3 regions of the Lysinibacillus sp. GW247-5R2A genome follow, and region 2 is predicted to be linked to each of the others. Evidence: riboswitches for the same ligand, from Rfam matches in the RefSeq annotation. Region 2 holds a riboswitch; each other region holds the start of a gene.
What was found. A riboswitch is a leader RNA that binds a small molecule or an ion and turns the genes downstream of it on or off. The one in region 2 is predicted to bind thiamine pyrophosphate.
Positions count from the first base shown of each region.

Region 1: another riboswitch for thiamine pyrophosphate. It lies ahead of AC07YC_RS04675 (ABC transporter substrate-binding protein); the one in region 2 lies ahead of thiW (energy coupling factor transporter S component ThiW).
Region 3: another riboswitch for thiamine pyrophosphate. It lies ahead of thiM (hydroxyethylthiazole kinase); the one in region 2 lies ahead of thiW (energy coupling factor transporter S component ThiW).

Region 1 is NZ_JBWKZL010000002.1:207,704-215,874, forward strand. Features, by position in the region: gene AC07YC_RS04645 (solute symporter family protein) at 1-1,233, shown strand, start outside; gene brfA (ribosome rescue factor BrfA) at 1,326-1,502, shown strand; gene AC07YC_RS04655 (TatD family hydrolase) at 1,563-2,312, opposite strand; gene AC07YC_RS04660 (ABC transporter ATP-binding protein) at 2,302-3,051, opposite strand; gene AC07YC_RS04665 (ABC transporter permease) at 3,026-3,799, opposite strand; gene AC07YC_RS04670 (thiamine-binding protein) at 3,796-4,089, opposite strand; gene AC07YC_RS04675 (ABC transporter substrate-binding protein) at 4,091-5,086, opposite strand; TPP riboswitch at 5,242-5,352, opposite strand; gene parC (DNA topoisomerase IV subunit A) at 5,476-7,914, opposite strand; gene parE (DNA topoisomerase IV subunit B) at 7,911-8,171, opposite strand, start outside.
Region 2 is NZ_JBWKZL010000007.1:29,154-37,324, reverse strand. Features, by position in the region: gene AC07YC_RS11965 (DUF58 domain-containing protein) at 1-624, shown strand, start outside; gene AC07YC_RS11960 (vWA domain-containing protein) at 636-2,381, shown strand; gene AC07YC_RS11955 (VWA domain-containing protein) at 2,365-4,962, shown strand; gene thiW (energy coupling factor transporter S component ThiW) at 5,052-5,558, opposite strand; TPP riboswitch at 5,653-5,760, opposite strand; gene AC07YC_RS11945 (MFS transporter) at 5,819-7,015, opposite strand; gene AC07YC_RS11940 (ABC transporter substrate-binding protein) at 7,505-8,171, opposite strand, start outside.
Region 3 is NZ_JBWKZL010000006.1:130,646-138,816, forward strand. Features, by position in the region: gene AC07YC_RS11165 (class I SAM-dependent methyltransferase) at 1-741, opposite strand, end outside; gene tpx (thiol peroxidase) at 831-1,334, opposite strand; gene AC07YC_RS11175 (RDD family protein) at 1,472-2,101, opposite strand; gene sppA (signal peptide peptidase SppA) at 2,114-3,127, opposite strand; gene mbcS (acyl-CoA synthetase MbcS) at 3,312-4,895, opposite strand; TPP riboswitch at 5,083-5,181, shown strand; gene thiM (hydroxyethylthiazole kinase) at 5,268-6,035, shown strand; gene thiD (bifunctional hydroxymethylpyrimidine kinase/phosphomethylpyrimidine kinase) at 6,023-6,847, shown strand; gene thiE (thiamine phosphate synthase) at 6,837-7,478, shown strand; gene AC07YC_RS11205 (alpha/beta-type small acid-soluble spore protein) at 7,552-7,770, opposite strand; gene thiI (tRNA uracil 4-sulfurtransferase ThiI) at 7,923-8,171, opposite strand, start outside.

The DNA.
Region 1 (8,171 bases), on a different contig from region 2:
GATATGATTACAGCGCGTTTCAATAACTCAAAAGTACGTGGAACAGCTGCTTTAAGCACGATTACAATTGTTTTATTCTACATGATTGCACAACTAGTTGGTGCAGGAGCACTTATTCAATTACTTTTAGGTATCGACTACTGGGTAGCTGTATTGATCGTAGGTTTCATGATGACAACTTACGTATTATTCGGTGGTATGACAGCGACTTCATGGGTTCAAATTATTAAAGCTTGTCTTTTAATGCTAGGTACAGTTATTATCTCATTCTTAGTATTAAAAGAGTTTGGCTTCAGTATTGCAACAATGTTTAAAGAAATGACTACTGCAACTGACAGTGGTGCCGCATATTTAAACCCAGGTCTAAAATATACAAATGGACTTGACACAATTTCCATGTTAATTGCTTTAGTATTAGGTACTGCGGGTCTTCCACATATCTTAATGCGATTCTTCACAGTAAAAGATGCAAAAACGGCTCGTTCATCTGTTATTTGGGCTACTTGGATTGTAGGTATTTTCTACGTTTTAACAATTTTCTTAGGTTTCGGTGCAGCAGCATTCGTTGGAAAAGAAGATATTATTGCGGCTAACGCTGCTGGTAATATGGCTGCCCCACTTCTTGCAGAAGCACTAGGTGGCGACATTCTATTCTCATTCGTTTGTGCGGTAGCATTCGCAACAATTTTAGCGGTAGTAGCAGGTCTTGTACTTTCAGGTGCCTCTGCCCTATCACATGATATTTATGGGCAAATCATTAAAAAGGGTAAAATTACTGAAAAAGAGCAGGTTCTTGCAGCTCGTATCGGTTCGATTACAATCGCTATAATTTCCATTTTATTAGCACTTGGTGCACAAACATTAAACGTTGCGTTCTTAGTATCTTTAGCATTCTGTATTGCAGGCTCTGCAAACCTTCCAGTTATTATTTACACAATCTATTGGAAACGCTTTAATACAGCTGGTGCTGTTACAGCGATGTTAACAGGTTTAATCTCTGCTTTAGTATTAGTAGCTATGTCACCAAACGTATGGAATCCAGTTGAAGGCAAGGCGATTTTCGTGGGTGATCCGTTAATTATGTTAACAAACCCTGCCCTAATCTCTGTACCGCTTGGTTTCCTTGGTGGTTTCATCGGCACATTACTTTCTAAAGAAACTGATGATGCAAAATATCGTGAAGTTGACGTGAAAGCAAACACAGGTATTTCTGTACAGGACGTATCTCACTAAATCTATATCATAAACCTCGTAAGTTCTTGCTTACGAGGTTTTACTTTTTCTTTCATTTTCGTTACTATAATGGTTAAAAGGAGGGAATGAAAATGGCTCAATCTAGGGCAAAAAAGAAGCGGATGCATATAAAAAGAACTGTGGGCAAGGATGTAGAGAAAAATCGCCAATCCAATTCCTTCAGTACACATGAACGCACTACCAAAACAAAGACAGAGAAATTGAAGCAGGATTTTACTAAACATAAAAAGCAGTATACGGATAATTAATTTGTATCCTATACTGCTTTTATTATTGTAGAAAACATAAGTGTTACTTACAAAATTAGTTTAAAGTCGATAAAAGTTTGTCGTATTTTGAGTGATAATTTGAGCCGCTTCTTGTATAGACAATCCCTTAATAGCTGCAATTACCTCAATCGTCGAATGCATCATCCACGGCGACGTAGGTTTATTTGTAAATGGACCTTCAAACGGCCATGGACCATCTGTTTCAACCATCATCAATTCAATCGGGTAGATTTGAATTAACTGTTGAATTTCCTCTTCATACAATGCATCAGGTGTAATGGAGATAAAATAACCTTGCTGAATCATGCGTTTCACAACTACCTCGTCCCCTTTAAACCAATGGAAATGTGCCTGACGAAGCTGATGCTTTTCTAGTAAATCGCACACAACGGTAGCATCCTCATACACAGCATGCAATACAATCGGTTTGTCCAACTCCTTCGCCAATACGATAAATCGTTCCAATAAAGCCTCATACGGACGAACATCCAAAGCTTGTTCTTGCCTTAAATAATAGGGTAAACCGACCTCACCGATTGCTATCATCTCATCACTATGGGAACGAATCCAATCAAATAAAGCCTTCTCTTCTATTTCACTCGGTAAAGGTTGTTCCGGATGGAAACCAAAAGCTGCCTTCACTTTGGGATAGACCTTCGCTAAATTTAATGTCTTTTGACAGGAGGATAGCTGCATACTCACCGCTATTAATGCCTCTACTTCTTCCAAGATAGATGGTATTTCTACGTCCTTATACTGATCCAAATGGATATGGGCATCAATCAACATGCAAATCCCCCTTTTCTTCCTGTAAATACTTGAATAACTGTTGCTTCAAGGCTGTGAATGTGGCCGAATGACGAATTTCTTCTTTGCGAGGACGCTCAAACGGCACAATGATTTCTTTTTTCACCGTTGCAGGCCGTTTCGATAAAACAAGTATACGATCTGCTAAAAAGAGTGCTTCCTCAATACTATGTGTGACAAATAGGATGGATTTCCGATGTTCTTCCCAAATGGACAGTAGCCATGCCTGCATTTCCAATCTTGTAAATTCATCGAGCGCAGAAAATGGTTCATCTAGACATAAAATAGGTTTATCACTGACAATGGCACGGATGAAGGATACACGTTGTTGCATCCCTCCAGATAGCTCGTTTGGATAAGCATTGCTAAAGGAAGCAAGTCCTACCTTTTCTAGCCACCCCTTTGCACGTTCAACATTAGGCTTTTGCTGCAATTCCTCAACTATAGTTACATTCTCTAAAATAGTACGCCAAGGCAGTAGACAGGGCTGCTGTGGCATATAGCCAATTGTTCCTCGTTTACGTTGGATATCCTCTCCATTTAATAAAATCTCCCCTTGATCAACCGAAGAGACCCCACCAATTAATTGAAAAAGGGTACTTTTACCACTGCCGGATGGACCTACAATGGCTACAAACTCACCATCCTTGACATCAAAGGAAATAGTATCAAGAACATGTAGACTATTAAAGGACTTAGCGATGTTTTGAATGCTGAGCATGATAACCTCTCCCCTTTACCATTAATTTTTCAAGCAAACGAATACTACTAAATAACAATAAGCTTAACAAGACAATCGCAAAAATTGCGACAAACACTCGATCTGTACGGAAGGAGGATTGTGCTAAGGTCATGTATACACCAATTCCCTTTTTTGCACCAAGCCACTCTGCAATGACTGCCCCCATTACGCTATAAGTTGCAGCAATTTTTACACCTGAGAAAACAGCTGGGTAGGCATGTGGCCATTCTAGCTTCCAAAACGTTTGGGCCTTCGTTGCACCAATCATTTCAAAGTAATGCTTTAACTCGGGTGCTGTTTGACGAAAACCGTCCATTGCCGCTATGACAATAGGGAAAAAGCACACTAGACAAATAATGATGAGCTTTGGTAATAAGCCAAAGCCAAACCAAATAATAAGCAGCGGTGCTAATACAAGAATAGGTATGTTTTGCGACATAATGAGAATTGGATAAAATAACGACCGAATGAACGTATAACGATGCAAAACAATTGCCACTGTTAGACCACAGCCAACTCCAATAGCAAGTCCTAGTAAAGCTAATTGCACAGTAGCCAGAGCATGTGGCAGGAACGTCTGATACGATTGAATGCCTTCTACTACAATTATGCTCGGTGCTGGAAGGAGCCAAGGAGGAACATCAGCGATATGCACAACAAGCTCCCATATGAATAAGAGGAAGGCGATAAAAATTATCGTCCTTCCCTTTTGTAATGCCCGTTTCATGACTGATATTTCTCCGTTAATGTAGCCATTGTAATTCCATTTGGTTGATATAAAATTTTCACTTGTGTAATGACATTAATGGCTCCTAGCTCGACCATCTTACTATTCATTTTTTCAATGATTTGAAGAAGCGTTGTAAGCTCACCCTCCATCGTTGTTTCAAGTGGATGAACCTCATATTTCACACCAGATGCATCAATAACTGCAATGGCCGCATCTACATAAGGAATGACATCCTCATACTTTTCTGTTTTCGGAATGATTTGGACACTGATTAATGAATTTGCCATGTTAATTGGCCTCCTTTTTCGGTAAGAACTCATTCGTAAACGCTTGTTTAGCATCAAATTCGCCCTCTAATACTTTGTTGCTCGACATCCATTTAGCATAGTTTTCCCATACAGAAAGCTTTTGCTCACCCCATTGTTTAGCGTCATCCTGATACTTATCAGCCAACCACTCCTGGCTTTTATGCACCAATTCCTTATCTAAGTCTGGGGCTGCTTCTAGTAAAATATCAGCAGCTTCATTCGGATGCTCTATGGCATATTCATAGCCCTTCGATGCAGCCGCAACAAAAGCTTTGACGATGTCTGGATTGTTTTGAAGCATTGTTTCATTAGTTGCTAAAACAGGTGTATAGTAATCTAACTGATCACTGTAGTCTGTTAAATACAGCATATTAATCTTTTCCCCACGAAGCTCTGCCTCAATTCCTGTCCAAGCATAATAAATCCAAGCAAAGTCGATATCTTTTTTCATCATTGTGAAGAAATCTAAATCTCCTGCATTGACAATATCTAATTGATTAATATCAGCATTTTCTTTTTGCATTAATGATTGTAATACTGCTTGCTCGAGTGGCGCTCCCCAGCCACCATACGTTTTTCCTTCAAAGTCCTTTGGAGATGTAATACCCTTTGATGCTATAGAAGCAAATCCAGATGTATTATGCTGGATGATGGCCGCTATTGAGACAAGTGGCACATCCTGAACACGAGCCTGTGTAATGCCCTCCTGATAGCTCACGCCAAATTCTGCCTTACCTGAAGCTACGAGCTGATCGGCTCCTGCCTCTCCTGGCATAATGATATCAACATCTAAGCCCTGTTCTTCAAAATATCCGAGCTTTTTCGCAGCATACAATCCTGTATGATTCGTATTTGGTGTCCAATCGAGAACCACTGACACCTTTTTCTTTGTATCAGCAGCCTGCTTGTCCTCCTTGTCGCTACAACCTACTAACGTCAATAGTACAGCTAATAGAATAAATAACCATTTTTTCATGCTAGGTCCTCCCAGTTTGTAATATGAAAGTGTTCATGAATGAATGTTGTCACCAGAAGAAAGCGTAATATACGGTTGGTGAGATATTGCTTGAAAAACAAAAAAACGCCTAGGATTCCTCCCAGACGTATTACAATCAATCTCCAAAACTTTTGCTTTTTTGAATAGATGTTCCCTACGCTGGTACGAGCCAAATCAGGTTCAAAGGGTCAGTGTCTATCGGACACAATCTCAGCTAGCCATAACTAGCCCCCCTACATTCTTTCGCTATGAACTTTTCGATGATTATTATACCCATAGTTGATCGTAAATGACAAGATGCTATTTTTGGATAGTTGTTCCACTCCAACAAATAGCCCAGCTCTACTATAGAGAGACTGGGCATGATTTTAGCTTGGTTTTTGTTCTTTTTTGGCCGTTAAGACATGGGAAATGGCTCCATCTGTGGCAATATCCACTTTAAATGAACCATTAGAATGGCGGTCAGCACGCGTCAATGCATGAACATCAATAAATTCTTGGACGCCTTTTTCAGTTTCAATCACAACCTGCTCATCGTCTGTCGCTTGAATCACAGCGACAATTCGGTGAGGATTTGCTTTTAATTCTGTTAGGACTTTAAGGCCACGTTTGGCACGACCTGCTACCTCTACCTCTGCGACATTCATTTTCTTGACAGCCCCTCGCTGTGTCACAATAACGACATATTGTGTTTCATCTGGCTGTAGAACATTGACCCCTACTAAAGCTTCTCCATCTTTTAACGTAATCCCTTTAACGCCGCCTGTTTTCACACCAGTAACTGGTAATTCCTCGATAGGGAATCGAATAGCATACGCCGTATCAGTTGTTAAAAGTAATTCCACATTATCCGTCATAAACGATGCATAAATCATTGCATCGCCCGCTTTAACATTCATGGTTTTAATCGGCTTCGAGTAACGCGTCACTGCATAATCTGCGAGCGGTGAACGTTTAATTTGTCCATCTTTCGTAGCAGTTAAAATATACGTATTTGGTTGTTCAAATGTTTCAAAGCCATAGACTGCAATAATTGATTCATCTTCACTTGTTGGCACAATACTAGAAATATGCTGACCAAGGTCCTTCCAACGAATATCAGGCAATTCGTGGACTGGTTGATAAATATAATTCCCTCTATTTGTAAATAACAATAGATGATGCTGCGTATTCAAGTTTGCTTCATACAATAAGTAATCGGAATCCTTCATCGCAAAATCCTGACCATTGGAAGCGGCATGGGATCGTGTAGATGTGCGTTTAATATAGCCATCTTTCGTAACAGTCACCACAACCTCTTCGCTTGGAACAAGGACATCTAATGTAATTTTAATTTCTTCTATTTCTTGTTCAATTCTCGAGCGACGTGGCTCTGTGAAGCGTTTTTTAATATCTAGTAATTCTTGTTTAATGACACGTATTAGCTTGGCCTCGCTTTGTAAAATTCCTTCTAGCTTGGCAATCAATTTATTTAAATCATCCTGTTCTTGGCGGAGCTCTGTAATATCGGTATTCGTTAAACGATATAATTGCAGGCTCACAATCGCCTCTGCTTGTACCTCAGTAAAATCGAACTTTGCTTGTAAATTGAGCTTGGCATCCTTCTTATCATTAGAAGAACGAATTGTCGCAATGACTTCATCTAAAATAGACAATGCTTTAATTAAGCCATCTACGATATGTGAACGATCCTTTGCCTTTTGTAAATCATATATAGAACGATTTGTCACCACTTCTTTTTGGTGAGTAATATACGCATCCAATAATAAGGGCAATGTCATCATCGTTGGTCGACGATTATGAATCGCAATCATATTAAAATTGTAAGCTACTTGTAAATCTGTTGTTTTAAATAAGTACTGTAAAATCCCTTGTCCAGGAACATCCTTTTTCAGCTCGATTACGACACGTAACCCTGTACGGTCAGATTCATCACGAATTTCTGCAATCCCTTCAAGGCGTTTATCTACACGCTGCTCATCAATTTTTTTTACAAGATTCGCTTTATTCACATCGTATGGTAATTCGGTAACAACGATTTGCTCTTTACCGCCCTTAATAGGTTCCACCACAGCCTGCGCACGGACAATAATTTTACCGCGCCCTGTTTCATATGCCTTTTTAATACCGTCCACACCTTGAATAATACCGCCCGTTGGGAAATCAGGACCTTTGAGTACTGTCATCAATTCATCCACTGTTGCAGTAGGCTTGTCTAAGCGCATCAATACAGCATCTAGCACTTCATCTAGTGCATGAGGTGGAATATCTGTTGCATAACCTGCAGATATCCCTGTAGAGCCGTTTACTAATAAATTTGGGAAACGGGCTGGTAATACGGTTGGCTCCATATCCTGATCATCGAAGTTTGGTACGAATTCAACCGTTTTCTTCCCGATATCTCGTAACATTTCACCCGCAATCGCAGATAGTCTTGCCTCAGTATAACGCATGGCAGCCGGCGGATCTCCATCAACTGAACCGTTATTCCCATGCATTTCAATGAGCATATGACGAGCTTTCCAATCCTGACTCATACGTACCATCGCCTCATAAACAGAGCTATCTCCGTGTGGATGGTAATTACCGATTACATTACCGACTGTTTTAGCCGATTTACGGAAAGGTTTTTCTTGTGTATTACCTTCTGTAAACATCGCATATAGAATACGACGCTGTACAGGTTTAAGACCGTCACGTGCATCTGGCAACGCGCGGTCTTGAATAATATATTTACTATAGCGACCAAAACGGTCACCCATTACTTCTTCTAAAGGTAAATCTTGAAACTTTTCTGTGCTACTCATGCTTGGCCCTCCTCTTGTTGGATGAATTCATTTTCTAAAATGTTAGCATCATCCTCCATACCGAAGTCTACATTGGCTTCGATCCATTTACGACGTGGCTCTACCTTATCGCCCATTAATGTCGTGACACGTCTCTCTGCACGTGCACCATCCTCGATTGTGACACGAATTAATGTACGTGTGTCAGGGTTCATTGTTGTATCCCATAGCTGGTCTGCATTCATCTCACCAAGACCTTTATAGCGCTGCAATATGTA
Region 2 (8,171 bases):
CACATTTTACTCGATACCACAAAATCAATGGGGACAGAAGCCAAGTGGGTTTTTGCTCGTCAAATAGTGGCATCCCTTGGTTTTATGGTTCTTGGTCGAGACGATCGTTTGTCTTTTTCATTTTTACAGGATGATGCGAAGCCACCGTTTCGTCGGAAGGGCGCTATGTATCGCCGTGCATTTTTACAAATAGTAACAGATATAGAGGAAGCGAGCTATTCGAATCCTTTTGCACAGGGTGCCTTAAAGGCTTTACCAAAAGACAGTACAGTGTTATTTATTGTGACAGATGGACTAGAGTCAATCGAGGAATGGGAGCAACTTTTAAAAAGGCTACCACGCTATGCTGGTGATGTCCGTATTTTACAAATTGTGACGCAAGAAGAGCTATCACCAAACTATTCGGGTGATGTTCGTCTTCTTGATCGTGAAACAGGTAATGAAGTCAATGTGACAATGTCCACTAAAGTTCTAGAAACCTATCACGCAAGACGTTTATTACATGAAGAAGAATTTGAAGCCATTTGTCGTCGTTTCGGCATTCGGAAATTACAATTGAAGGTGGAAGATGGTTTGCAACAGGCAATCTTTCAGCAATTATTAAAAGCACATTGGATTAGGTGAGGTGAGCCGTATTGGGCTTTAGTCAAATCATATTTAGCTGGACGGCCATCATCCCGGTCATTGTCCTACTCTATTATTTCTTTCGAAAAAAATATACAGATCAGACGGTTTCTTCAACACTTTTCTGGTCTGAAATTATGCAGGAAACACGGGTATCTCCTTATTTAAAGCATTTGCAAAAGAATGCCCTACTTTATTTGCAGTTACTAGCATTGCTACTCCTTGTGTTGGCACTCATGAATCCCTATGTGAAAAAATCAACGATTGTTGGTGAGCAAACTATATTTGTTGTTGATACTTCTGCGACAATGTTAGCTGGTAAGGGGCAATCTACCTTTGACGCACATAAACAGGAAATGCTGACGCTTATAGATGAATTAAATGGGAGACCAGTCACGTTAATTACGACTGGTTCAGCACCAAAAGCGATTTTGCAGCAAGAGACAAATGTTAAAGATATCGAAAAAGGTATTAAAGACTTACAAGTAACCTATGAAACGGCAGAAATGGATAAGGCGCTAGATGTGGCACAAGCATTTGTAGGAGACACACCGACTTCAATCTATGTATTTACAGATACACTCGATAAAAAACAACTACCTATGAACAAGGACTCTGTTAAATGGCTAGTAAGAGGTGCTGCGAAGGACTTAACAAATATTGCTATTACTCGATTTGCTGCAACAACAGATGGACAGGCTACAATGGCGCTTGTGCAGCTTCATAATGATACAGACATCGAGCAAAAGGTCACACTAGCATTACTAAATGAAGAGGGTAAAGAGTTAGTAGCTGAAAATATCGCTGTTCCACCAAAGGAAGCGATAACAAAAACCTTCAAGGAGTTACCTTTAGAAAAATCAATGACAGCAATCATTGATGTGCAAGATGATTATGCAGTAGATAATCAACAAACCGTTTTACTACAAACAGCTACTTCAAAAATTGTGGTTGACCAGGGCATGCATCAATTGATTCAAAAAGGGTTTCAATCCGTAAGTACGGGTGTGAAAATTGTTCCACCTTTACAAGTAGTAGACAATCAGGATGCCACGGTGATCACTAATCAAGCTGAATTGCTAGAAAAGATGGACAAACCTCTAGTGTTATTTGGCCGTGATGATGCCGAAAAGGTAGAGGTAAGTGGCATAGTAAGTACTAAAAGTGATGCTTTATTTGCTTTTAGCGAGCTCAAGGATGTTTATGTTAGCGCCTTGTATCCTGGATTTGCAAATTATCAAACTATCGCTACTGTTGGAGAACAGCCTTTTATACAGCGCTCTCCTAAAGGGGATATCGTCGTCTTAGCAGATATTGCAGATACGGATTGGCCACTACACCCATCATTCCCGTTATTCTTATGGAGTACTGAACAGCAGGTATCAGAATCCATTGGTTCACTCGGTATTTTCACACCAAATGAACAAAGAGTAGTAGCTTTAGCGCAGGAAGACTGGAGTGTATATTCACAGGAAGATGAATTTCTATCATTAGTTACGGATGGTATGCTAACTGCGCCAACAAAACCAGGCATCTATTTTGTGCGTTCTAATAATGAAGAAAAACATTTTATTGTACAATTGCAGGCGCAAGAACGTGTTATTGAACAAGGAACAAGCTATACATTAGGGGATATTTCTGATAACGGAAGGGCTGAGATTTCGAAGGCTTCTTTTGTCCCTTGGCTAATTCTAATTATTTTAGTTTTACTTGTTTCAGAGTGGGAGGTGCAACGACGTCGTGGATTTACGAATTGATATGCCATTAATATTGTTGCTATTACTTCCATTACTCATTTATTTTGGTTGGACCTATTGGCGAGAGCGACAGCGACTAAAAAAGAGTCATACTATCGTACTTTTGATTCGTATGCTAGCGGTAGGCTGTTTAGTTTTCGCATTGGCAGGGCCGTATCTTTTATTACCTATAAAAGAAGAACAAATCGTGTATCTAGTTGACCGCTCAGCTTCCGTGAATGGGACTGAAGATGAGATGGTACAGTTTATACAGGATAGTTTACAAGCGAAAAAAGACGAACAGCTTGCAGGGCTGTATTCATTCTCATCAACATTACAAACAGAAGCCATTTTGACTAAAACATTAAAGGAAGTACCAAAGTTTACGGAAATAAAGGCTACTGATCAAACGAATATAGAACAAAGCCTGCAACTTGCCACAGGTATTATAGATCCGAAAAAAGCAACACGCTTTGTGCTCTTAACAGACGGCAATGAGACAAAGGGCAATGCTTTAGATTTCGCCACGAAGTTTAAAGGCTCCAATATTAGTGTGGATGTTGTGCCCTTTAGTCAGCCTGTTGTGAATGATGTTTCATTAAAAAGCTTTGTGTCCCCACAAGTTGCCTATGTCGGTGAGCAACAACAACTGGTAACAGAAGTGCATGCAACTACAGCTGGACAGGGCGAGCTATTATTATATGAAAATGATGAACTGATTCATCGTGAGCCAGTCGAGCTAGCCGAAGGAACGAATATGTTTACCTATAAACATGCAGCGACTGGTGAAGGGCTGGTGAAATATGAAGCCGTTGTTCAAGTAGGACAAGACGCAATATTTGAAAACAATAAATTAACAAGTGTCACAATGGTACAAAGCGAACCACATTTACTCATTGTGAATGGCTATGAAACAGCTTCACCAATAGCGGCGGCACTTGGTCAGCAATCAATAGCCTATGATGTAAAATCACCTGAAAGCTTACCAAATGAACTCTCCAGTTATTTGCAATATAATGCCATTATTTTCGATAATGTGCCAGGACATTTAGTCGGTGAGGCGAAAATGAGTGTGATAGAGCAAGCAGTCAAAAACTTTGGTGTTGGTTTTGCAATGGTTGGTGGAGAAAATAGCTTTGGTTTAGGTGGTTATTTTAAAACGCCAATTGAAACATTATTACCTGTTGAAATGGAAATTAAGGGGAAAGAACAATTACCTTCATTAGGACTTGTCATTGTACTAGATCGCTCTGGTAGTATGTCGGGATCCAAGCTAGAGCTTGCAAAGGAAGCGGCAGCACGTTCAGTTGAGATGCTACGTGATGAAGATACATTAGGATTTATAGCATTTGATGATCGACCTTGGGAAATTATAGAGACTGGTCCTCTGAACGATAAAGAAGAGGCAGTGGATACCATTTTATCTGTTACACCAGGAGGCGGGACAGAAATCTATGGTTCACTTGCAAAAGCATATGAAAACCTAGCAGATATAAAACTGCAACGTAAGCATATTATTCTTTTAACGGATGGACAATCACAGCCAGGAAATTATGAAGATTTAATTGAACAAGGAAAAGATAGTGGAATAACTTTATCGACAGTGGCTATTGGTCAAGATGCGGATGCTAATTTATTGGAAGCTCTGAGTGAGATGGGAAGCGGACGTTTCTACAATGTTATCGATGAGCAAACTATCCCTTCCATTTTATCTCGTGAAACAGCAATGATTTCCCGTACGTACATTGAGGATAACCCTTTCTATCCAATACTTTATAATGCAGGGGGATGGAATACGCTATTTGCCAATGGTGTTCCACAAATGAATGCTTATATCGGAACAACCGCAAAGCAGGGTGCTACCGTCGTGGCTGAAAGCGAAAAAGAAGATCCGGTGTTAGCACAATGGCAATATGGTCTTGGCAAAACATTCGCATTCACTTCTGATTCAACAGGAAAGTGGGCAGGCGACTGGGCAAGATGGCAAAACTGGGGCCCATTTTGGCAAACGCTTATTTCACAAATGCTTCCAAGTTATAATGATGTTGCCTATGATGTAAGAATAGAATCAGATGGGTCCTTTATGATTACAGATCCTACAAATGAAGCAGCCTTTTTAGATATTGTTGCGGTTAATGAAGCTGGTGAAGAGTTAGACACACAGCTTGAAACTATATCAGCCTCTCAGGTTCGTGCTGTAGTACAAGCTGACCCGGGGTTAATCTTCTTCCGTATCGCTGATGAAAAGGAAACGATTTATCAGGCTGGATTAAGTGTTCCCTATAGTGCTGAGTATGAACTTCTTCCTGCTAATGATAAATTAATAGAAGAATTAACCGAACAAACTGGAGGTGCTGTTTTAAAAGAACCACAAGAAGTGTTCCGTGACTTTACAAAGCAAGGGGCGGATCGTCAAAACATTGCGACATGGCTTCTCCTTGCAGGTATGCTCTTGTTCTTTATTGATATTACAATAAGACGCTTTGGCTGGAATTTCCTAACGAAGCCGAAGAAAAAGGAGCAACTTGTAGAGAACCACCCCGTACAGGCAGAAGACACGAATGTGGCACAATTATTAAAGGGTATGAAAAAGCGCCAATAATTTAGTTTAGATGAAAGCAGTGCGAATGATTTCGTACTGCTTTTTGTATATACATGGAGAGAGAAATCCTCTAAGTAATATCAACGACATTATTTAATAAAGAGAGTGGGATTAAAATATTTTACTAGCACGGTTTTACGCAAGCTGCTAGCTACTACAACCCCTAAAATTGCTCCGATTGTACTTGATATTAAAAAGGCAGGCATGAAAAATAAGGCCGCTACGGATGTGCCCATAAGTAACTTTGCATAGGGCACTGCTACAAGCGATGCGAGAAGACCAGTGCCGATCGCTTCACCCATACCTGCTAACCACATTTTACTACTATATTTATAGGCAAGCCCTGCACATAATGCACCAATAATACTACCAGGAATGGCTAACAGTGAGCCTGTTCCTGTAAGGATACGAATGATAGCCGTAACAAAGGCAACTACAACAGTAGGTACGGGTCCAAGTATAACGGCCCCTATTACGTTAATAGCGTGCTGCACAGGGTAGGCACGTGCAATCCCAGTTGGAATGGAGATGAATGTAGAGCCTGCAACGGCAATCGCTACGAATAAAGCCATAATTGTTAATTTTCGAATAGACATGATAGGTGCGCTCCTTTTCGTTTTAGCCACTAGGAAAACGAAAAAGGCCGCTTCCTTCAAACGACAGGAAGCGGCCTTGCTTATACACTGAAAATAGCAAGAAGCGCCACTTCCCTCCGCTAGCATGAACTAGATCAGGTTCGAAGGGTCCGTATATAACCATATACGTCTCAGCCTTTAAAAGACTCCCCTAGTGGTAAGTATTTTTCTATTTTTAGAAGTGTAACATACTTCAATTAATAGTTAATAAGCTTTAATGATTAGTGTGAATCTGGCTGCATAAGCTGTGGTGCCTTTTTCAATGTCCAAATTAGGGCAAGGAAGAAACAAGCTAATAAGATAATGGCACCAAAAATATAAGGACTATTCATGTTCCAGTCAAATAAGAAACCAGCTAAAGCGGGTCCAATCATATTTCCAAGACTCATATAGGCATTATTCAAGCCGGCTGCAAATCCTTGCTCTGTTTCAGCAAGTTTAGAGATGAGTGTATTGACTGCTGGACGAATTAACGTTGTAGCCGTAGAGAAGATGGTTGCTACAACTAATATTAGTGCAAAACCTGAAACAAATAATATTAAGAAAATAGCAATGGAGGCAATAAATAAATTGACCAAAACTACTTTCATTTCACCAAAACGTTTAAAGAGTGGCGTTATGATAAACATCTGTACAATTACCCCAAATGCTCCACCAACTACTAGAATGGTAGCAATATCGCCAGGTGAGTAATTAAATTTTTCTGTCACAAATAGTGATAAGGTTGTTTGGAAGTTAGCAATTCCAAATGAGAATACCATCATAATAATTAACATAACAAAATAAGGCATATGTACAGAGCGAGCCATCTGTTTCACCAGATTATCTTGCTTTTGTCTATTTTGCGCAGTATTTGGCTTTGTAGATGGTAATAAAAAGTACGATAAAATAGACGCTAAAATGGCGGCAGCTCCCGCCATGAAAAATGGAAAATGTAAGCTAACCTTTGCGAGGAAACCACCAATCCCAGGGCCAATCATAAAACCGAAAGACATCGCAGCCCCTAACATACTCATTCCTTTTCCGCGTTCTTCATAAGTTGTCACGTCTGCTACAAAAGCCATAATAGGAGGTGCAACAAATGCAGAGCCAAGGCCACCTAAAAAGCGTGCCAAAAAGAGCATCCAAACATCTGTAGAAAGGCCAAAACCGATTTGTGCAAGTCCTGTTAGTATAAGACCGAAAATAATTAAATTTTTCCGCCCATACAGGTCAGAAAGATTCCCAGCAATTGGAGAAAATACGAATTGTGCCAAGGCGAACGTTGCAATAAGCATACCTAGAACTTGTCCTGCTGCTCCAAATATTCTTAAGTATTCCGGCATTACAGGAATAATAATTCCAATACTCCCCATTGCGATAAACATATTAAACATTAATATATACAAAGCCGCCTTATTGGACTTCTGCTGGGTCATCGAAAAACCCCCTTTATGTAATCAAATATAGTACAGTCTATCATAAAGAATTAGGGCTGGCTAATAGTTGAGATTGCTGTAGCTGATCCGATCATTAGAATGGTTTTCCAGAAAAGTTTTTTTCTCAGAAAACCTCACAATGGAATAGTATCTAATTGATTACTAAACATGAATAGTTTGGAGAGCGTATGAACTTTTGACTAGAAGATATTTTGTTGAAATGAAATAGCGTGATAAAAGTGAATACTATTGTTTAAGATGAAGCTATGATGGGCATATGTATTGGCACGTAGTATCTATGGTTTTTTCTTTGATATAGAAGTGAAAATAATGGATAGCTTAAACATAGACAAAGGGATTATAGAAGACGGGGCTGTGAAGATGATCTACTACAGGCTACTAGTAGAATTGCTTTCTAAATATAGTAATGCAACTGAATGCTTACATAAAAAGGGCGAATTGGTTTCTAGACCAATTCGCTCTTATAAATTATCGAATACTCATTTTAAATTCTAAAAACAGCTCATTATATTTACCTAAGTAATCTGGACCTAAGTTTTTGTAGACCTCTAATGTATCACGTTGCTCTTCAGAAGGGTAATAGCGTTCATCAGCAACTACTTCCGGGTCCATTAAGTCCATCGCAGCGATATTAGGCGTCGAATAGCCAACATAATCGGCATTTTGAGCACCAGATTCAGCACTTAGCATAAAATTGATAAAGGCATGTGCACCATCAATATTTTTTGAGGTCTTTGGAATAACCATATTATCGAACCATAAATTGGAGCCCTCTTCAGGAACAGCAAAGTCCAACTCTTCATTTTCAGACATCATGTCCGCTGCCTGACCAGACCAAGTGAGAGCCACTGTTGCTTCATTATTGATCATTAAAGGCGTAATTTCATCCCCAATGATCGCTTTTACGTTTGGCGCAAGTGTAATCAGCTTGTCAGTTGCTTCACGCAGTTCAGCGTTATCCAATGAATTCAACGAGTGTCCAAGACTATTTAAACCCATCCCAATCACTTCGCGGGCACCATCTACTAAAAATACTTTTCTTTTTAATGAGGAATCCCATAAATCGTCCCAGGAGGAGAAATCTAAGTTCCCAACAAGCTTTGGATTATAAACGATTCCTACTGTTCCCCAGAAG
Region 3 (8,171 bases), on a different contig from region 2:
CGCTTGAATCCAAGCATGCTTTTGAATGTATTTATGCAGTTGCTTAGACTGCTCTGAATCAAAAAGATGTGATGGCGCAAGGAAAAATAAGTAGCCACCTTCCTTTGTATAATTCATAGACTGCTCAATAAATAAATGGTGGGCATAGCTCATTCCCTCAGGCGCGCACAATTCATATTCAAGGGCAATTTCTTCATTCGGATAATAACCAACTGGTAAATCACATACTATTGCATCAACAGGATTTGCCAATAAATCTTGTAAGGCATCCTGACGATATAAAGAAATCGGTTGCTCTGTTAAATCAGCTGTAGCTGCAGCCAAACGTATAAGTAGCTCATCTACCTCTACACCAGTAGCCTCCACTTTACCATCCAATAAATTCATAACTGTTAGTAATAAATTTCCCGTACCTACTGCTGGATCCATAATCGAAATTTTGTCATGCTCAAGTCGTTCAGCAAAGATTTGTTCAACAAAATAGCCCACTAATAATCCTAACGTATCAGGCGTCATTTGATGGTTTGGTTGAGAACTTTTACGCATTCCTTTTAGAATGGCAATTTGAATAGACTTGCGGATATCCTCTTTTGTCGCATCCTTTTGTGAGAAATCCACTTCTCCATCCAGCCACGCCTCTAGCCCATCTAGTAACCCCTCTAACAAAGTTGTATTGTGTTCTTTTTCGATTTTTTCAGCATGCTCATTTAGCATAGCAAATAATTTCTCGATGTTTTCCATAGATAACTTCCTTTCAAGCAGAAAAGAGCCGTGACAAACACTCGTCACAGCCCCTTTGTCTAGTATTATCTTAGCCTAAAAGCAGGCCATTATGCTAGTGCTTTAACAGCTTCAATAGCCGCTTCATAGTTTGGATGGTCTGTTGCCTCAGGTACATACTCAACATATGTTACTTTATTGTTTGCATCCACAACAAATACTGCACGTGTCAGAAGACGTAATTCTTGAATATACACGCCATAAGCCTCACCAAATGAAAGGTCGCGGTGATCAGATACTGTTTGAACAGCATCAATACCTGCTGCCCCACACCAACGTTTTTGAGCGAATGGAAGATCTACAGATACTGTATAAATTACTACATTATCGCCTAAGTTAGCTGCTTCTTCATTGAAACGACGTGTTTGCGCATCACATACACCAGTATCTAATGATGGTACTACACTAAATAGACGAATTTTCCCCTCTGAATCTTTTAATGTTACAGGTGAAAGGTCATTCGCTAATACTGTAAAATCTGGTGCAGAATCGCCCACCTTTACTTCATTACCTACTAGTGTCACTGGACCATTTTTAAATGTTACTTGTGCCATATAAACGCCTCCTAATCTTCATATGTACATAATATTACTAAATGAAGGGAATTAATTGCAACTAAGATAGCTTACTTTCTTCTAAGTGTTAACAAGTCATAGAAAAGACCGTCTCTTCATTTGAGACAGTCTCTTGTTTATTGTTCATTTTTTTCTTCTTCTAGTTTTTCTAGCTCAGGTTTTCCCACTTGTTCACTAGACACTATATGCTCTTCCTTTTTCTCTATAGAAAGTGGTACCAAGTTCTTTTCAATATAGACTTTCTCATGCACCACTGTTGTATCGGCGAAATAGTCATGCAACCCTTGATTGTCTGGCAAAATAACTACCAAAATATAAAGAGGCATCACAATATTATTAATAATACGCCCAATCCATTCACGGAATAACACATCTGACCAAGTAAGGTTAGCATGCTTTAATGAAATAACACGTAGCCCAAATACCATCTTCCCTAGCGTTTGACCAAAAAATTTCGTCATAAGGACAAAATAACTGTAATAAAGAATCGCCGATATAATGGAGATTGGAGCATACCAAACTGATTCTGATAAGGACCAGTCCATTAAATAAAAGATAGGGTTAATGAGTATGCCAACTACAGCAGATACAATAAGCCCATCCAATAAAAATGCCCACAATCTGATCCAAAAGCCTGCCGTTTTTAATGTGTAGTTTTTTTGACTTGTTGAATCTTCCGTGCCATTGTTAAAAAAGCCAATTTCCATTGAGGGTGAACCTTGCATAACAACTTCATTGTTTGTCATTGAACTCCCTCCTTAATATTCACCGTATAAATACATCATTTTTGGTGCATTGTAATCTGTCATAATTTTCATTAGCATTTTTTCCTCTGCAGAAGGACCGAACATAGAGCCAATTTTCATACCAACATAAGATTGCCATCCGCCCATATCATAGGCATATTCAAATAATACAGCATCTTCTAGTCCAAAATCTGCGCGTAAGGCTGCAATGGCAGCTTCTTCGTCGCCAATTTCATCAACTAAACCGGCTTCAAGTGCTTTTGTACCGCCAAGGATACGACCATCCGCCACCTTCTTCACATCAGCTTCTGACATATTACGTCCTTGTTCAACGATATCTACAAATTCTTCGTATGTTTCATTGATCATATCCTGCATCATTGCTCGTTCTTCTGGTGTCACATCACGCATTGGACTTAGCATATCCTTATGCTCGCCAGATTTAAACGTTTCGAATTTGACACCTACTTTTTCAGCCAATGCTTGGTAATTAATAGATTGCATGATTACACCTATCGAGCCTGTTATCGTATCACGATGAGCAAATATTTTATCTGCTGGTGCTGAAATATAATAACCACCCGATGCTGCCATCGAATCCATCGATACATAAATTGGAATTTGTCGTTCTTCTTTAATTTTCAATAGCCTTTTATAAATTTCAGCAGATTCTTTTACCCCTCCACCCGGAGAGTTAACACTTAAAACAATTCCTTGAATCGTATCATCGTACAAAATATTATCCAATTGGTCTAGGAAGAATTGATGATCATATGCAACAGGCTGCCACAGTGAACTTGATCCAATATCTTGGATTGTTCCATCTACCTTTAAATAGGCAATCCTTTTATCATAATTATCTCCTTCAATGACATTTTCATATACATCTAGGTTATTTCCTGCCATTAAACTATCAAAATTACCTAGGAAATCTGCTTTAAATAGCGCAAAAATGGTATTAATCCCTAATGAAAATAGTAAAAGAACACCAGCCACTATTAATGCAACCCACCTTTTAACATTCATGTCTTTCCGCCTCCTTAACTCGTAATACGTATGACTTGCTCATTTGTTTCATTTTTTTGCAATAATATGCAAAAAGATTTATTCTATTTATTTCCTCATAATACCTTACCTAAAAATAAAAAAAAAATCAAAGTTCATTTCTTTGCATGAACTTCGATTTTCGACATTATTTCCTAGGAAATGATTATTGTACAAGATGTATTAATTCTTGTTCTCTTAATTCGACACGTCTAATTTTACCAGATGCAGTTTTGGGTAACTCAGTAACAAATTCAATAGCCCGTGGGTATTTATAAGGTGCCGTTAATGCTTTGACATGATTTTGAAGGGTTTGAATAAGCTCTTGATTACCATTAACACCATCATGAAGAATAATAAATGCCTTAACGATGTTCCCGCGAACTGTATCGGGACTTGCAATGACAGCAACCTCTTTCACAGTCGGATGCTTCATCAGCGCATCCTCTACTTCAAAAGGTCCAATCGTATAGGCTGAGGAAATAATAACATCATCTCCGCGTCCTTCAAACCAAAAATAGCCGTCCGCATCTTTATAAGCTCGGTCCCCTGTTATATACCAATCACCACGAAATTGTAAATTAGTACGTTCAGGATCATTTAAATATTTTTTAAAAAGTGCAGGTGTTTCTCGATGAACAGCAATATCACCTACTTCTCCTATAGCAACTGGCTCGCCAAAATCATCTACAATGTCAACGGTATTGCCTGGCGTAGGTTTGCCCATCGAACCAACTCTTGCCTCCATACCAACCATAGTTCCTACAAGAAGAGTATTCTCAGTCTGACCATAACCATCTCGCACTTGTAGATGGAAGGTGTCAAAGAATTTTTTAATGACTTCACTGTTCAATGGCTCACCTGCTGAAACAGCTTGTCGAATTGAACTGATGTCATACTCTTGTAAATGTTCAAGTGCTGCCATAAAACGATATTCTGTCGGTGTGCAACATAAGACGTTCATCTTAAATTTTTCAAGCAATGCTAAATATGTTGCAGCGTCAAACTTTCCTGTATAAACAAATGCAGTGGCACCGCTGCCTAAAATCGCGAGGAACGGACTCCAAATCCATTTTTGCCATCCTGGTGCTGCAGTTGCCCAGACAATATCATTTTCTTGTACTCCTAGCCAATGTGGGGCTGTTGTCCGTAAATGTGCATAGCCCCAGCTATGCGTATGAACAGCAGCTTTCGGGTTTCCTGTTGTGCCACTTGTGTAAGCTAAAAAGGCATGGTCTGTACTTTTTGTTGGTGAAGAACTTATGTAAGTTGTTGGTTGCTTTCGCATTTTGTCTACTAACGGCTGCCATGGTTCATGTGCATTTCCGATAACAAATTGCTGTATATTTTGTAAATTTCCTACTTGATCAAATTGCTCAATATAAGGCTCAAAGGCTACAACGGCTTTAGCATCAGCATGATGAATACGATACTCAATATCTTTTGCTCTTAGCATTTCAGAGCTTGGAATGATTGTTAAACCCGCTTTTAATGCAGCAATATAGACAATGTATGCTTCTACTGAGCGTGGTACCATCACTAAAATGACATCACCTTTAGTTAATCCATTTTTTGTAAAGACATGTGCCGCCTGATTCGCTCTTTCAAGTAAATGTGCGTAGGTGATAAATTGTACATCAGAATGCTCATCATAAATAATCAATGCATTTTTAGTTGAATCCTTTGCATATTTTTCAAATTCATCTGTTATGTTATACCATTCTGGTGCTACTAATTCTTGTCTATTCATGGCAAATGCCCCCTTTTGTTAAGACACATTATACTCCTTTCTTAGTATTTTCAATGGTTTACACTTGATTTAAGTAAAGTCATGACAACTATCATGCTTAGCTATATGGCATCAGTCACGTTTTGTCGATAGGAAAACTTGCTATTGAATACATATGAAAAGTATGGTACATTTTGGTCAACTAAAAGCAAGATTGCAGGGGGACTCATAAAGAGTTGAGAAGGTAAAACCTGACCCTTTGAACCTGTTAGTTAATACTGACGTAGGGAGCAATGAACATCGTTTTTTCAGATGAAAGGCTCTTTTTCGTGCATTTTTACGTAAAAAGGGCCTTTTTTGCATGCTTACGTCCACCCATAAAGGAGGACTACAATGATTTTTCAAACAATTCGTCAACAACAACCGCTTATTCACTGTATAACTAATTATGTCGTGGCTAATTTCCAAGCTAATGGTCTATTAGCATTAGGTGCCTCTCCTGTCATGGCTGATGATAGCCATGAGGTGGAGGAAATGGTCGCCATTGCAGACGCTCTTTTAATCAATATTGGTACACTAAATGATCGAACAAAAGAGTCGATGCTGTTAGCAGGAAAAAAAGCAAATACCCTTGCCATTCCTGTTATATTAGATCCGGTTGGCGCAGGTGCCACAGTTTATCGCAAGGAAACCGTACATCAATTACTTTCAGCTATACAATTTGCAGTCATACGCTGTAACAAGGGAGAGCTTGCGGCATTAGCCAATGTGGAATGGCAACAAAAAGGTGTTGATAGTGGTGAGGGATTTATTGTCATAGAGACTGAGGCTATATTATTGGCTCAACGCTACAACTGTCTAGTCATTGTTACAGGCAAACATGATTTTTTAACAGACGGTGTGCAGAGCCAATGGATTACTGGTGGAAATTCACAAATGACCGAAGTAACGGGTACAGGCTGTTTACTTAGTGCTATATGTGGAGCAGCCTACTCTTCAGGAGATGATCCGTATAGCCAATTAGCGGAAACACTGACATATTATAAAAAAGCAGCTGAGTTAGCATCTGCATTTACAGAGGATATTGGGGATATTCAAATTGCTTTGCTTAATGCCTTACATCGTCTTTCAAAGGAGGGTGAGGCTTCATGCATATTGTAACGACAATTGCAGGCTCAGATAGTGGCGGTGGCGCTGGCATTCAGGCTGATTTAAAAACATTCCAGGAATTAGGAGTTTTTGGCACCTCCGTTATTACAGCATTAACTGCTCAAAATACACTTGGTGTAATGGGGGTTTTCCCGATTGACGTTGACTTTGTTGAAAAACAATTTCATGCATTACTAGAAGATTTTTCGATTGCTGCGATTAAAACAGGGATGCTTTATTCCTCGGAAATTATTCAAGGTATTGCACACATTATTGACGATTTAAAAATCCCACTAATTGTTGATCCCGTTATGATTGCAAAAGGTGGAGAAAGCTTACTGCAGCAAGAGGCAATCGAGGCCATGCGCATGTTTTTACTACCCCTTGCTACAATTGTGACACCAAATATACCGGAAGCAGAGGCACTTACGGGAAGAAAAATAAATCAATTCTCTGATATGGAGGAGATTGCTCAATGCTTTTTCCAACTAGGTGTTCAATGTGTCATCATTAAAGGTGGGCATCTACCTAATTCGTTATATGCAATTGATTATGTATTTATAAAAAATGACAAATCATTTTCCATGCAGTCTCCTCGTATTACGACGAAAAACACACATGGTACAGGTTGTACTTTTTCAGCAGCCATCACGGCTTTTCTTGGTCAAGGTTTGACCATTGAAAAAGCTATTATCGAAGCTAAAAAATTTATACAATTAGCCATTATGCATGATTTAGCCATTGGTAATGGTCATGGCCCCACAAATCATTTTGCTTATCAGCTACATAAAGGTGCCTGCGAGGTGAAATTACTTGAAACGTGAAGATTTACAGCTCTATTTTATTATGGGTACAAGCAATGTTTCCCAACAGGAGCCTTTAGCTGTACTCGAACAAGCGCTGCAGGCTGGCATTACTATGTTTCAATTACGCGAAAAGGGTCCTTACGCATTAACAGGATTAGCTTATGAGCAATTTGCCCGCCAATGTCAAAAACGATGTCAACATTATCGTGTGCCGTTTATTATCAACGATGATGTGGATCTAGCGGTTCGACTTGGTGCTGATGGTGTTCATATTGGCCAAGATGATGAACAGATTGCCATTGCACGTAAAAAAATGGCAAACCGGCTCCTTGGCGTTTCTGTACATTCACAGGAAGAACTACAAACGGCTATTGACCATCATGCGGACTATGTAGGAATTGGACCTATTTTTGCCACAACATCTAAAAATGATGCACAGCCACCATGTGGCACTAATTTTTTACAGCAAGCTTCCAAATACCAACCTCACTTGCCTATCGTAGCCATAGGTGGAATAAATGGGACAAATGCTAATATTGTTTTGCAAGCTGGGGCTGATGGAGTTGCTGTTATTTCTGCTATCTGTGACAGTAAGGATATTGAACAAACAGTATCCATGTTTAAGTCTTTATTTCGCATAAAAAAATGATTGATAAACAAACTAAAACCAGTGCCTTTTACGGTCACTGGTTTTGAGTTTATAAATGCTTAGTTAGCATTTATTAGTTGTTGTTGTTTGGCATACCTTTTAATTGAGATTCTGCCATTTGTACAAGACGTTTAGTGATTTCACCACCAACGGAACCGTTAGCACGAGCTGAAGCGTCAGCCCCTAATTGAACACCAAATTCTTGTGCAATTTCGTATTTCATTTGATCAAGTGCTTGTTGTACACCAGGTACTGCAAGCTGGTTTGAACTGCGGTTGTTGTTTGAAGCCATGTTTCTCACCTCCTTGTGAATATAGAATGTGCGTTATTAGATTTTTAATACAAAAAAAATAAAGGTAAAATGTACCTCTATTGGCATTTGGGGAACTATACAAAAAAAGCCGTCTCAAATAAGCTATTTGAGACGGCTTTTGAAATTTTGATTTATAAAAGATCAGCAAACTTATCTTGCTTTTGCTCTTCTTCTTTCTTAGGGAAGATATAGACCTCACGATTTTTGACCGCGCGTGCTATCAGTTCATCAAAATCAGAAAAGCTTTCGTAATGCTCAACCTTTTCGAGCTTAGGCTTTGTTTTAGGACTTGCAGGCGTAAAGATTGTACAGCAGTCCTCAAAAGGCTGAATAGATGTTTCATATGTGCCGATTTGTTCAGCTAACTCAATGATTTCTAA